Regions from separate parts of the Pantoea osteomyelitidis genome, predicted to be linked through region 1. Evidence: predicted binding sites of a transcription regulator. Region 1 holds the regulator's gene; the other holds the start of a gene.
The links. The regulator PurR, encoded in region 1, represses purine synthesis genes. The targets are predictions, from matches to a motif close to CANGCAAACGTTTGCNTG.
Positions count from the first base shown of each region.

Region 2: a site for PurR is predicted at 2,085-2,102, ahead of serA (phosphoglycerate dehydrogenase). Genes of this name have one in related genera too.

Region 1 is NZ_JBGFSN010000004.1:926,817-932,223, forward strand. Features, by position in the region: gene punC (purine nucleoside transporter PunC) at 1-552, opposite strand, end outside; gene punR (DNA-binding transcriptional activator PunR) at 658-1,563, shown strand; gene purR (HTH-type transcriptional repressor PurR) at 1,572-2,597, opposite strand; gene cydH (cytochrome bd-I oxidase subunit CydH) at 2,882-2,971, shown strand; gene ABU178_RS09495 (C40 family peptidase) at 3,002-3,772, opposite strand; gene ABU178_RS09500 (Grx4 family monothiol glutaredoxin) at 4,138-4,473, shown strand; gene rnt (ribonuclease T) at 4,517-5,185, opposite strand; gene gloA (lactoylglutathione lyase) at 5,305-5,407, opposite strand, start outside.
Region 2 is NZ_JBGFSN010000005.1:336,274-341,680, forward strand. Features, by position in the region: gene ABU178_RS15240 (oxidative stress defense protein) at 1-93, shown strand, start outside; gene ABU178_RS15245 (LysR family transcriptional regulator ArgP) at 138-1,043, opposite strand; gene rpiA (ribose-5-phosphate isomerase RpiA) at 1,244-1,903, shown strand; gene serA (phosphoglycerate dehydrogenase) at 2,182-3,420, shown strand; gene ABU178_RS15260 (5-formyltetrahydrofolate cyclo-ligase) at 3,467-4,057, opposite strand; RNA gene ssrS (6S RNA) at 4,137-4,320, opposite strand; gene zapA (cell division protein ZapA) at 4,360-4,689, opposite strand; gene ABU178_RS15275 (YecA family protein) at 4,859-5,407, shown strand, end outside.

The DNA.
Region 1 (5,407 bases):
GCGTTTTACCGGCAGGCGCAGCGTCGCGACAACCAATGCCAGCGTCAGCAGCAGCAAAGCCATAAAGATGGCGCGCCATGAAAAATGATTGAGCAGCCAGGCGCCCAGCAGCGGCGCCAGCGCCGGTGAAAGCGCAACCAGCGGCATAATAGTGGCAAACACTTTATTGGCATGCGCCTGCGGATAGCGATCAACTACCAGCGCCTGCCAGCTCACCGCTGCCGCGCAAACACCCACCGCCTGCAGAAAACGCAGCGCCAACATCAGTCGGGCGTCGGCGACCCATAGCATACCGCCACAGCCCAGCGCAAACAGCAGCAGGCCAGCCAGCAATACCGGCTTACGGCCAATGCGATCGGAAAGCGGTCCCCAGATCAGCTGGGCAAAGGCGAAACCGCCCAGGAACAGGCTCAGGCTGGCGCTGATCGTGCCGGGGACGGTGTTGAAATCGTGCTGCATTGCGCCGAAGGCGGGCAGATACATATCGGTTGCCAGAAAGCCGAGCATACTCAGCAAGGCGAGATAGAGCAGAAATCCTTTTGAAGTCAGCATGTGATTCTCGGTAAAGGTTAAACGCCGCAAAGTGTAAAAGGATGCGCTACTGCTTGTGAAACGTTAATATTTGCGGGTTGCTGTTAAAATTTTTGAAGAGAGCTTATGTGGTCTGAGTATGGTCTTGAGGTGGTGGATGCCGTGGCGCGTACCGGCAGCTTCAGCGCAGCGGCGCAGGAACTGCACCGCGTGCCTTCGGCCGTGAGCTATACGGTGCGCCAGCTGGAGAGCTGGTTGGCAGTACCGCTGTTTGAGCGGCAACACAGGGAGGTAGTACTGACCCCGGCTGGCGAGCATTTTGTGCGCGAAGGGCGCGCTGTTATCAAAAAAATGCTCGCCACGCGGCGGCAGTGTCAACAGCTGGCTAACGGCTGGCGCGGTCAGCTCAGCATCGCGATAGACTGCATAGTCAAGCCCGCCCGCACGCGCCAGCTGGTGAAGGATTTTTACCGTCACTTTCCCGATGTTGAACTGCTGATCAGCTATGAGGTATTTAACGGCGTCTGGGATGCGCTGGCTGACGGGCGTGTGGATGTGGCGATTGGCGCCACCCAGGCGATTCCGGTTGGCGGACGTTTCGCCTTTCGCGATATGGGAGCGCTTAACTGGCGCTGCGTGGTGAAAAGCGGCCATCCGCTGACGCAACTGGCGCAGATTGAGGATGAGGCGCTGCGCGCCTGGCCTTCGCTGGTGCTGGAAGATACATCGCGCGCGCTGCCGCGCCGCAATACCTGGACGCTGGACAATCAGCGGCGGCTGGTGGTGCCGGACTGGCAAACCGGACTGGCGTGCTTGCTGGACGGTCTGTGCGTGGCGATGGTGCCGGGGCATCTGGCACGGCCGCTGCTCAGGTCAGGAGAAATCACCGAGCTGACATTGCCCGTGCCTTTTCCGGAGAGTCCCTGCTGCGTCAGCTGGTCAGAACAGCGCGCATCACCCGCGCTCAGCTGGCTGTTAAGCTACCTGGGCGATGCGCAAACATTGAATCAGGAGTGGCTAAGCGAGATTTGAGGCGGCGCTTAGCGACGGTAATCCCGGAAGGGGCCATCCGCTACCGAACGGCGTTCGATCAGGGTCGGATTGACTTCAATCGTCTGAGGCTCTTCACGCTTGCTGGTAATGCGATCCAACAGCATCTCCAGCGCCTTCTCACCCAGCTGGGCTTTTGGCTGGTGCACAGTGGTCAGCGCGGGCGTAAAGTAACGCGCGTTGCGCACGTTGTCGTAGCCGATGACCGAAATATCCTGCGGTACGCGCAGCCCCAGCTCATCGGCGGCGCAAATCGCCCCCATCGCCATAATGTCGCCGCCGCAGAATATGGCGGTCGGACGCTGTTTCTGGCTCAGAATTTGCTGCATCGCCTGATAGCCTGATTCCGGCTCGAAGTCGCCCTGTACCGTCCATTCAGGGCGCAGCTGAATACCCGCTTCATTTAATGCCTTCACGAACCCGGCATGGCGTCCACCGCCGGTGTTGCGCTCCATCTGGCCGGGAATGGCGCCGATATCGCGGTGACCGCGCTCAATCAGATAACGACCGGCAAGGTAGCCGCCCTGAAAAGCGTTATCCAGCACGGTATCGGTGAAGTCACCGCGCGATTCACCCCAGTCCATTACCACCATGGGAATGTTGCGGTTCTCTTCCAGCATTTTCAGCAGGTCGTCGGGATATTCTGAGCACATTACCAGCAGCCCGTCGACGCGCTTTTGCGCCATCATCGACAGATAGGCGCGCTGCTTATGCAGGTCGTTGTGGGCGTTGCCCAGAATCAGGGTATAGCCGCGATCGAAGCAGTGATTCTCCACCGCCTCGATAATTTCCGCAAAGTAAGGCGCTTCACTGGAGGTAGCCAACAGACCCAGCGTTTTGGTGTGGTTCACTTTCAAACTACGCGCCACGGCGCTGGGCGAATAGTGCAGCTCTTTAATCGCGGTCCAAACGGCGTTGCGCGTCTCTTCAGCAACGAAACGCGTTTTATTGATGACGTGAGAAACGGTGGTGGTAGAAACACCCGCGCGTTTTGCCACATCCTTGATTGTTGCCATGAAAACGATACTCCCGGCTTATCGCAACCTACTGATAAGTATAATGTTAAACGTTTGCGTCCGCTAAAGGTATTTCACGCCTTTTTTGTCTGGTTTGTCGTCTGTGAAGTGACGTTCCGGCAGATAAAAACGCCATTTTAAATAGAGCGGACGGCATAGCGTTGCTGCTGTTGCGCAACGAAAGGGCGAATTCTAGCAAGGCTGAATCGATAAAACGAGATTTTTACCGGGCGCTATGAGAAAATGACAATAACCACACACTTTATAAGCGTAAAGGAGAGCAAATGAACACTGATTTAAGACTGGCGCTGACCACCACCGTGGCGGCATTGCTGATGATCGTGGCTTTCAGCTTCACCGCCATCATGCACTGAGCGTAAAAAAGCCGGGCAAGCCCGGCTTTTTCAGCGAATCGTTTTGGGGGTCATCACCCGACGGGCGCCGACATAGTGTCGCTGCCAGTAATCTTCGCCCAGCGCGCTGATTTGAATATCTTTACCGGTGCGCGGCGACTGAATGAATTTGCCATTCCCGAGATAGACGCCGACATGGTCGGCTGCGCCGCGATTGTTTATACGGAAAAACACCAGATCGCCTTTCTCCAGCGCCTCGCGTTTTACCGGCGCGGCATCGCGCAGATGATACATTTCATTGGCGGTGCGCGGGATCTTGAATTTTACCACATCCTTATAGGCGTACCACACCAGACCGCTACAGTCGAAACCGGTATGGGGTGAGGTGCCGCCCCATTGATAAGGTTTGCCCAACTGGCCCATCAGCTTATTCATCGCCGTTTCACGCGCTTTTTGATAGCGCAGACGGTGGGTTTTGCTCATTTTGATGGTGGTGAGATCGCCCGTGATAACCTGGTCCTGGCCCTGACGCTGGTGGCCATAGCGTTTACGGGATGTCGGCACGCTTTTTTTGTTTGCCGCGTGCAGCGTGGCGGTTTGAGTTTTTTTCGGCTTTTTTAGTGTCGACTTCACAACGGGCGAGAGGCGAGACTTTTTCGCCGTGGTTTTAACGGGACGACGTTTGCGCCGCTCATCGTCGCGCGCACTCTTTTTTTCCGCCTTGTGCAAACTGGCATTAACAGGTACCTGCGGCGAAGCCGAGGCCACATTAAAGAACAGCTGCGCAATAGCCAGTACAAAAAGCGTAATCAGTAAACGCATAGTCCGGTTACAGGTTCAGTGCACCACAGGAAAATCTGGCGCGAAAAAAGTTGGAATAATCTGATCCGCGATCAGAGCCGAAACAATTCTAATCCAGATTTTTTGCAAAAGGTAAGGTCTTTTTCGATTAATCTGTTAGCGTCTGCACATTGCAGTGAAAATAAACAATTTCAGACGGTTAACTCAACAAAACTATTGCTAATTATTAATCGAACGAGGCCGCGCTCCGCCAGCAAAAAATTATTTTCCGCAAATCCGCTTAACAAAGATGGCTGTTTGTCTTCACCCTGAGCAAAATGTCGTTTTCAGTGTAAGGGTGAAGTCGCTACAATAAACAAACACGAAGTGAGGAATTAAGGAAGGCAATTATGAGTACTGTTGAAAAAATCCAGCGCCAGATCGCAGAAAACCCGGTTCTGCTTTACATGAAAGGTTCACCGAAACTGCCAAGCTGCGGTTTCTCTGCGCAGGCGGTACAGGCTCTTTCTGCCTGTGGGGAACGCTTCGCTTACGTGGATATTTTGCAGAATCCCGATATTCGCGCCGAGCTGCCGAAATATGCTAACTGGCCAACCTTCCCGCAGCTGTGGGTTGACGGCGAACTGGTTGGCGGCTGCGACATCATCGTTGAGATGTTTCAGCGCGGTGAGCTGCAGCAGATTATCAAAGAAACCGCTGAGAAACATAAAGAAGCGGAATAAAATCAGGGCCGACATCATGTCGGCCTTTCTTTTTTGCGTCGCGTTACTGCGCGTTTTCGTCAGTTGACGCTTCTTCCATAAAGGGCAGCGGCCAGCCGCCCAAACGTTTCCAGCGGTTCACCAGTTCACAAAACAGCGTGGCGGTCTGCTCGGTGTCATAGAGCGCTGAGTGCGCCTGAGTGCTGTCAAATGCCATTCCTGCCGCCTTGCACGCTTTCGCCAGCACCGTCTGACCCAGCACCAGCCCGCTCAGCGCGGCGGTATCAAAAGTAGCGAAGGGATGAAACGGATTACGTTTCAGACCGGTACGCTCGGCAGCGGCCATCATAAAGTTGTGATCGAAGGTCGCATTGTGCGCCACCATAATGGCGCGATTGCAGCCGCTATCCTTCATTCCTTTACGCACCAGCTTAAAAATCGCGTGCAGCGCGTCATATTCACTGACCGCGCCGCGCAGCGGATTGCCTGGATCGATTCCGTTAAACGCCAGCGCTTCAGGATTTAAATTGGCGCCTTCAAAGGGTTCGACGTGAAAATGCAGCGTCTGGTCGTGATGCAGCCAGCCATCCCCATCCATTTTCAGCGTAACGGCCGCCACTTCCAGCAGCGCGTCGGTCTGTGCGTTGAAGCCGGCGGTTTCCACGTCGATAACCACGGGATAAAAACCACGGAAGCGTTGATGGAGGGCGTTCTGTTGATTCGATTCAGACATCAGGATCTCATTGGTGAAATAAGGCAGCGCGCATTATGGCAAAATTTAGCAGGCGGTGCAGCAGAGAAGCAGAGAAGGGCGTTTCAGCCTGCCGCATCGGGGCAGGCTGAAGCAGTGGCTTAGTTGCCCAGGCCGTGACCGGCGTGTTTGTTCTCGATCAGCTCGATTTTGTAACCATCCGGATCTTCAACAAACGCAATGATAGTGGAGCCGCCTTTTACC
Region 2 (5,407 bases), on a different contig from region 1:
GATACCACCGCGCAACAGACTTACGAGCAGCAGAGCATTCACTTTGACGATCAGGTGGATGTGGTGTTTGAAATCAAACCCAACACGCCATAACCAAAGCGGGGCGCACGTCGCCCCGTTTTTTATCGCTCAGCGTCTCAGGCCGCCTGCATATCCTGACGCAGCACGCGATGACCATGCGCCAGCAGCGCATCGGTGACACGGCGCATCAGACGGCTCTCCGGCGCAAAACGATGCCAGTAGAGCATACGGCGCTGATAAAGGCCGGGCGTCAGGTCAATCAGCTCGCCGCTCGCCAGCTCGCGCTCAATTTGCAGATGCGGGATCATACAGCAGGTCGATCCCTGACGGGCCAGCTGCACGAAGGCTTCTGACGAGTTGACGATATGGCAGGGAACGCTACCCGGCGACAGGTCAAAGTTCTGCTGCAAAAACGCCTGATGCATATCATCAAGATGATCAAAGGCCACCGCCGGTGCTTTCAGCAGGGCGGAACGCGTGACGCCGTTAGGAAAGTAGCGGTCAGCAAATTCGCGCGAGGCGACAAACAGATAGTCCAGCGCGCCCAGCTGATCCACCAGACAGCTCGGCAGCGGCTGCGGCTGAATACTCACCGCGCCCACCACTTCGCCCCGACGTAAACGCTCCTGGGTGCGGGTTTCATCTTCTACCTGTAAGTTCAGACGCACCGGCGAATCGGCCAGCACATCTTTCAGCGCGGGCAGCAGCCAGGTCGCGAGACTGTCGGCGTTGACCGCCAGCGACAGCAGCAGCGGCGTCGTCCCGCTAACTTCATCGCCCAGCCACTCTTCTTCCAGCAGCTCAACCTGGTGCAGCAACGCCAGCAGTTTTTGTCCCTGCTCGGTCGGACGCGGCGGCACGGTGCGCACCAGCAGCGGCTGGCCGAACAGATTCTCCAGCTGCTTGATTCGCTGCGACACCGCAGACTGGGTGATACAGAGCTTTTGCGCAGCACGTTCAAAACCGCGTTCGCGAATCACAGCATCCAGCGCCTGAAGCGTTCGATAATCCGGGCGTTTCATTGTTTTTTTCTCTCCTTCAGGGTGGGTAAGCCGGTTCTTTATTTCAGCCTGGCGTAGCGCGTAACGGGATGTGCAGCGCTGCGTTTGTTTTTGTGGGCTGGCTTCCAAAGCGGCGAATCCGCATTTAACGCACGCGCTTTTTGCCGAAGCCTTGCTTTATACTACGCGCATTCCGTCGCAGCACAGGTTGTAAAGATACCATGACCCAGGATGAACTGAAAAAAGCCGTTGGCTGGGCCGCACTGAAATATGTGCAGCCGGGCACCGTGGTGGGCGTTGGCACCGGCTCTACCGCCGCGCATTTTATCGATGCGTTAGGCACCATGAAACATCAGATTGAGGGAGCGGTTTCCAGCTCGGAAGCCTCGACGCTGAAGCTGAAAAGCCTCGGCATTCCGGTATTCGATCTCAACGAGATCGACCAGCTGGCGGTTTATGTGGATGGCGCTGATGAGATCAATCCTCAGATGCAGATGATCAAAGGCGGCGGCGCAGCGCTGACGCGGGAAAAAATCATCGCGGCCGTCGCGGATAAGTTCATCTGTATTGCCGATGCCACGAAAGAAGTGGACGTGCTGGGGCGATTTCCTCTACCTGTCGAGGTAATACCGATGGCGCGCGCCTATGTAGCGCGGGAGCTGGTCAAGCTCGGCGGCCTGCCGGAGTATCGACAGCATGTGGTAACCGACAACGGCAACATTATTCTCGACGTGCATAATCTCAGCATCCTCGATCCCATTGCGCTGGAAAAAAGCATTAATGCCCTGCCTGGCGTAGTCACCGTGGGGCTTTTCGCCACGCGCGGCGCCGATATTGCGTTGATTGGCACCGCCGACGGGGTGAAAACCATCGAAAAATGATCTGTCTGGCGTTCCCGGACGCCAGTTATTTCCTGACGCAAAACATCTTTTCTTTGCTCAGTAAAATTCGGTGAGTTATGTCACAAATCTGATATCTTCCTCAGGTTCGTCCTTTTAGCGTTACGCAACACCCTATTTTGTAGGGAAATGCGCTGTGGGATAGCTGACCCGTGCTGGCAGAGAGGCAATCGTTTGTATTGCTGCGCGCGTATTTTTTGATATTTTGACAGAAGGCTGACTTATGGCAGCTCTCATTGAATTCTGAATAGGGTCGGGAAATGGCAAAGGTATCACTGGAAAAAGACAAGATTAAGTTCCTGCTGGTGGAGGGTGTCCATCAGAGCGCGCTGGATAACCTGCGCGCGGCAGGCTACACCAATATTGAATTCCATAAAGGTGCGCTGGATACGGAGGCGTTAAAAGAGTCGGTCCGTGATGCGCACTTTATCGGTATCCGTTCCCGCACCAATCTTACCGAAGAGGTGTTTGCCGCCGCTGAGAAGCTGGTTGCTGTTGGCTGTTTTTGTATCGGCACCAACCAGGTCGATCTGAACGCTGCGGCGAAGCGCGGTATTCCGGTGTTTAACGCGCCGTTCTCCAATACCCGTTCCGTTGCCGAGCTGGTAATCGGCGAAATGCTGCTGATGCTGCGCGGCATTCCGGAAGCAAACGCCAAAGCCCATCGCGGCATCTGGAATAAAAATGCCCAAGGCTCGTTTGAAGCGCGCGGTAAAAAGCTGGGCATCATCGGCTATGGCCATATCGGTATGCAGCTTGGCGTGCTGGCGGAAAGCCTGGGTATGCATGTCTTCTTCTACGATATTGAAAACAAATTGCCGCTGGGTAACGCCACTCAGGTTCGTCATCTTTCCGACCTGCTGAACATGAGCGACGTGGTTAGTCTGCACGTGCCGGAAACGCCGTCCACGCAAGAGATGATTGGTGCCGAAGAGCTGGCGCTGATGAAGCCGGGTTCGCTGCTGATTAATGCTTCACGCGGTACCGTGGTGGATCTCCCCGCGCTGTGCGACGTGCTGGCAAACAAACATCTGGCGGGCGCCGCCATCGACGTGTTCCCGGTTGAGCCGGCGACCAACAGCGAGCCTTTCAACTCTCCGCTGTGTGAGTTTGACAACGTGATCCTGACGCCGCATATCGGTGGTTCCACCCAGGAAGCGCAGGAAAACATCGGGCTGGAAGTCTCCGGCAAGCTGGCGAAATATTCCGATAACGGCTCTACCCTTTCCGCCGTTAACTTCCCGGAAGTGTCGCTGCCGATGCACGCCGCCAGCGCCAGTCGTCTGCTGCACATTCATGAGAACCGTCCGGGCATTCTGACTGCCATCAACCAGATTTTCGCCGAGCAGGGCATTAACATCGCCGCACAGTTCCTGCAAACGTCCCCTTACATGGGCTACGTGGTAATCGACATTGATGCGCAGCAGGATGTGGCAGACAAAGCGCTGCAGCTGATGAAGGCGATTCCGGGTACCATCCGCGCGCGTTTGCTGTACTGATATTCTGACCTGAAAAAAGAAAGGAGACCTCAGGTCTCCTTTTTTCTTACCACTGCCACAGCTTTGACGGCGTCAGCACGGCGGGCAACGGCACATCCCATTCCGCTACTGGCAGCTTCTCTACCAGCTGGCAATCGTGAGCAAGCCCCACCGGCAAAAAACCGTGCTGCTGCCAGTGTTGCAGCGTGCGGTCATAAAAACCGCCGCCCATGCCGAGACGCTGTCCGTCGCGATCAAAGGCTACCAGCGGCACCATCATCACATCCAGTTCATCCAGCGTCGCCATCTGACGGATATCCAGCGGCGGTTCAGGGATACGCAATTTATTCGGAGCTAACGGGGTTTCCGGCGTATAGCGCAAAAAGAGTAAATGACCGGGCGAGAAGGGATGAAGCACCGGCAGAAAAACCTGCTTCTTCTGCTGCCAGAGTTTGGCGATCAGCGGTCGCGTATTGAGCTCTCCGTCCACCGACAGAAACAACGCAATCTTTTCGGCTGCGCTGACCGGGGCAAAGTTAATCGCATGTTCGGCCAGTAGATCGGCGGCCCGTTCCTGCTGCTCAGCGCTGAGACCACGACGCAGATGGCGCACGTGCTGACGAATATCCTGGCGATCGAGTAAAGAGGGATGAGTCATGATGTCCCCGTGAAGAGCCTGCTCAGAGCAGCAACTATATCATGCGAGACGGGAAGAAAGGGAACAACAAACGAAAGGGGAGATCTCCGAGATGCCGCCGTAGGCTGTAACCCTTGAACCCTTGGTTCAAGGTGAATGTGCCGTCGCAACCATCAGGCTTCTCGGACGGACCGAGCATGCTCACAGGTAACGGAGCGCCACACTCTGTTTTTTTGAAATATCGGCTCAGGGGACTGGCCCACTGGCAAACACCTCAGAGAAAATTTACTTCACCGTCACTCTATCACAGCAACCATGAAGTGTTATTCAAACTTTGCACCCTGGCGTTCAGTTATGCGACCCTGCTCAACTAAAGCCTGTTCGATGGTCTGCTGCAAAACACGGATACGTTGTTCCATATTAGCAGCGTAATCGCGCGTTTTCACTTTCTCTTGCGCCAGCTCGTGGCAGATGTTTAACGCGGCGATGAACACCAGCTGCTCTGTATTTGTGACTCTAGTGCGAACTTTTAAATCTTGCAACCGTTGATTGAGATCCTCAGCTGCCGAATTCAGCGCATCTTGCTGTTCAGGCGGACAATTCACTCTCAATGAACGACCAAAAATTTGAATATCTACCGGTTGTGCAGACATGCCACCTTCCTGACTTTATCCTTTGCCCGCATCACCCTTACCCGTCGCAGGTTTGGGAGGTGCGCACTATATAGACCCGAGAAATAACTTACAACCCCTTTTCTGGAAACCTTGAGGCACCTGGTGGTAGCATAACATGAACTTATTCTGCCAACGATGATGAATGCTTATGTCTTTACAGAACGCAACCCCGAACTACAACGCGCTGGCGTCAGTGCTTTCCCAACAGGGCGTGGGGATGACGCCGGCAGAGATGCATGGCTTGCTCAGCGGCATCATCTGTGGCGGCAATCAGGATCACAGTTGGAAGAAGCTGGTACACGATCTCACCAATGAAGGCCTGGCGTTTTCGCAAAGCCTGGCGCAGCCTCTGCAGGCGCTGCATGACGGCATTTCCAACACGCTTGAAGACGAAGGCTATCTGTTTCAGCTGCTGTTGCCAGACGATGACGATATCACAGTATTCGATCGCGCCGATGCGCTGGCGGGCTGGGTAAACCATTTTCTGCTTGGCCTCGGCGTCACGCAGCCGAAGCTCGACAAAGTCACCGGCGAGACCGGCGAGGCGATCGACGATCTGCGCACTATCGGCCAACTGGGCTATGACGAAGATGAAGATCAGGAAGAGCTTGAGCAGTCGCTGGAAGAGGTGATCGAATATGTGCGTGTTGCCGCGCTGCTGTGTCATGACACTTTCAATCATCCGCCGATGACCGCA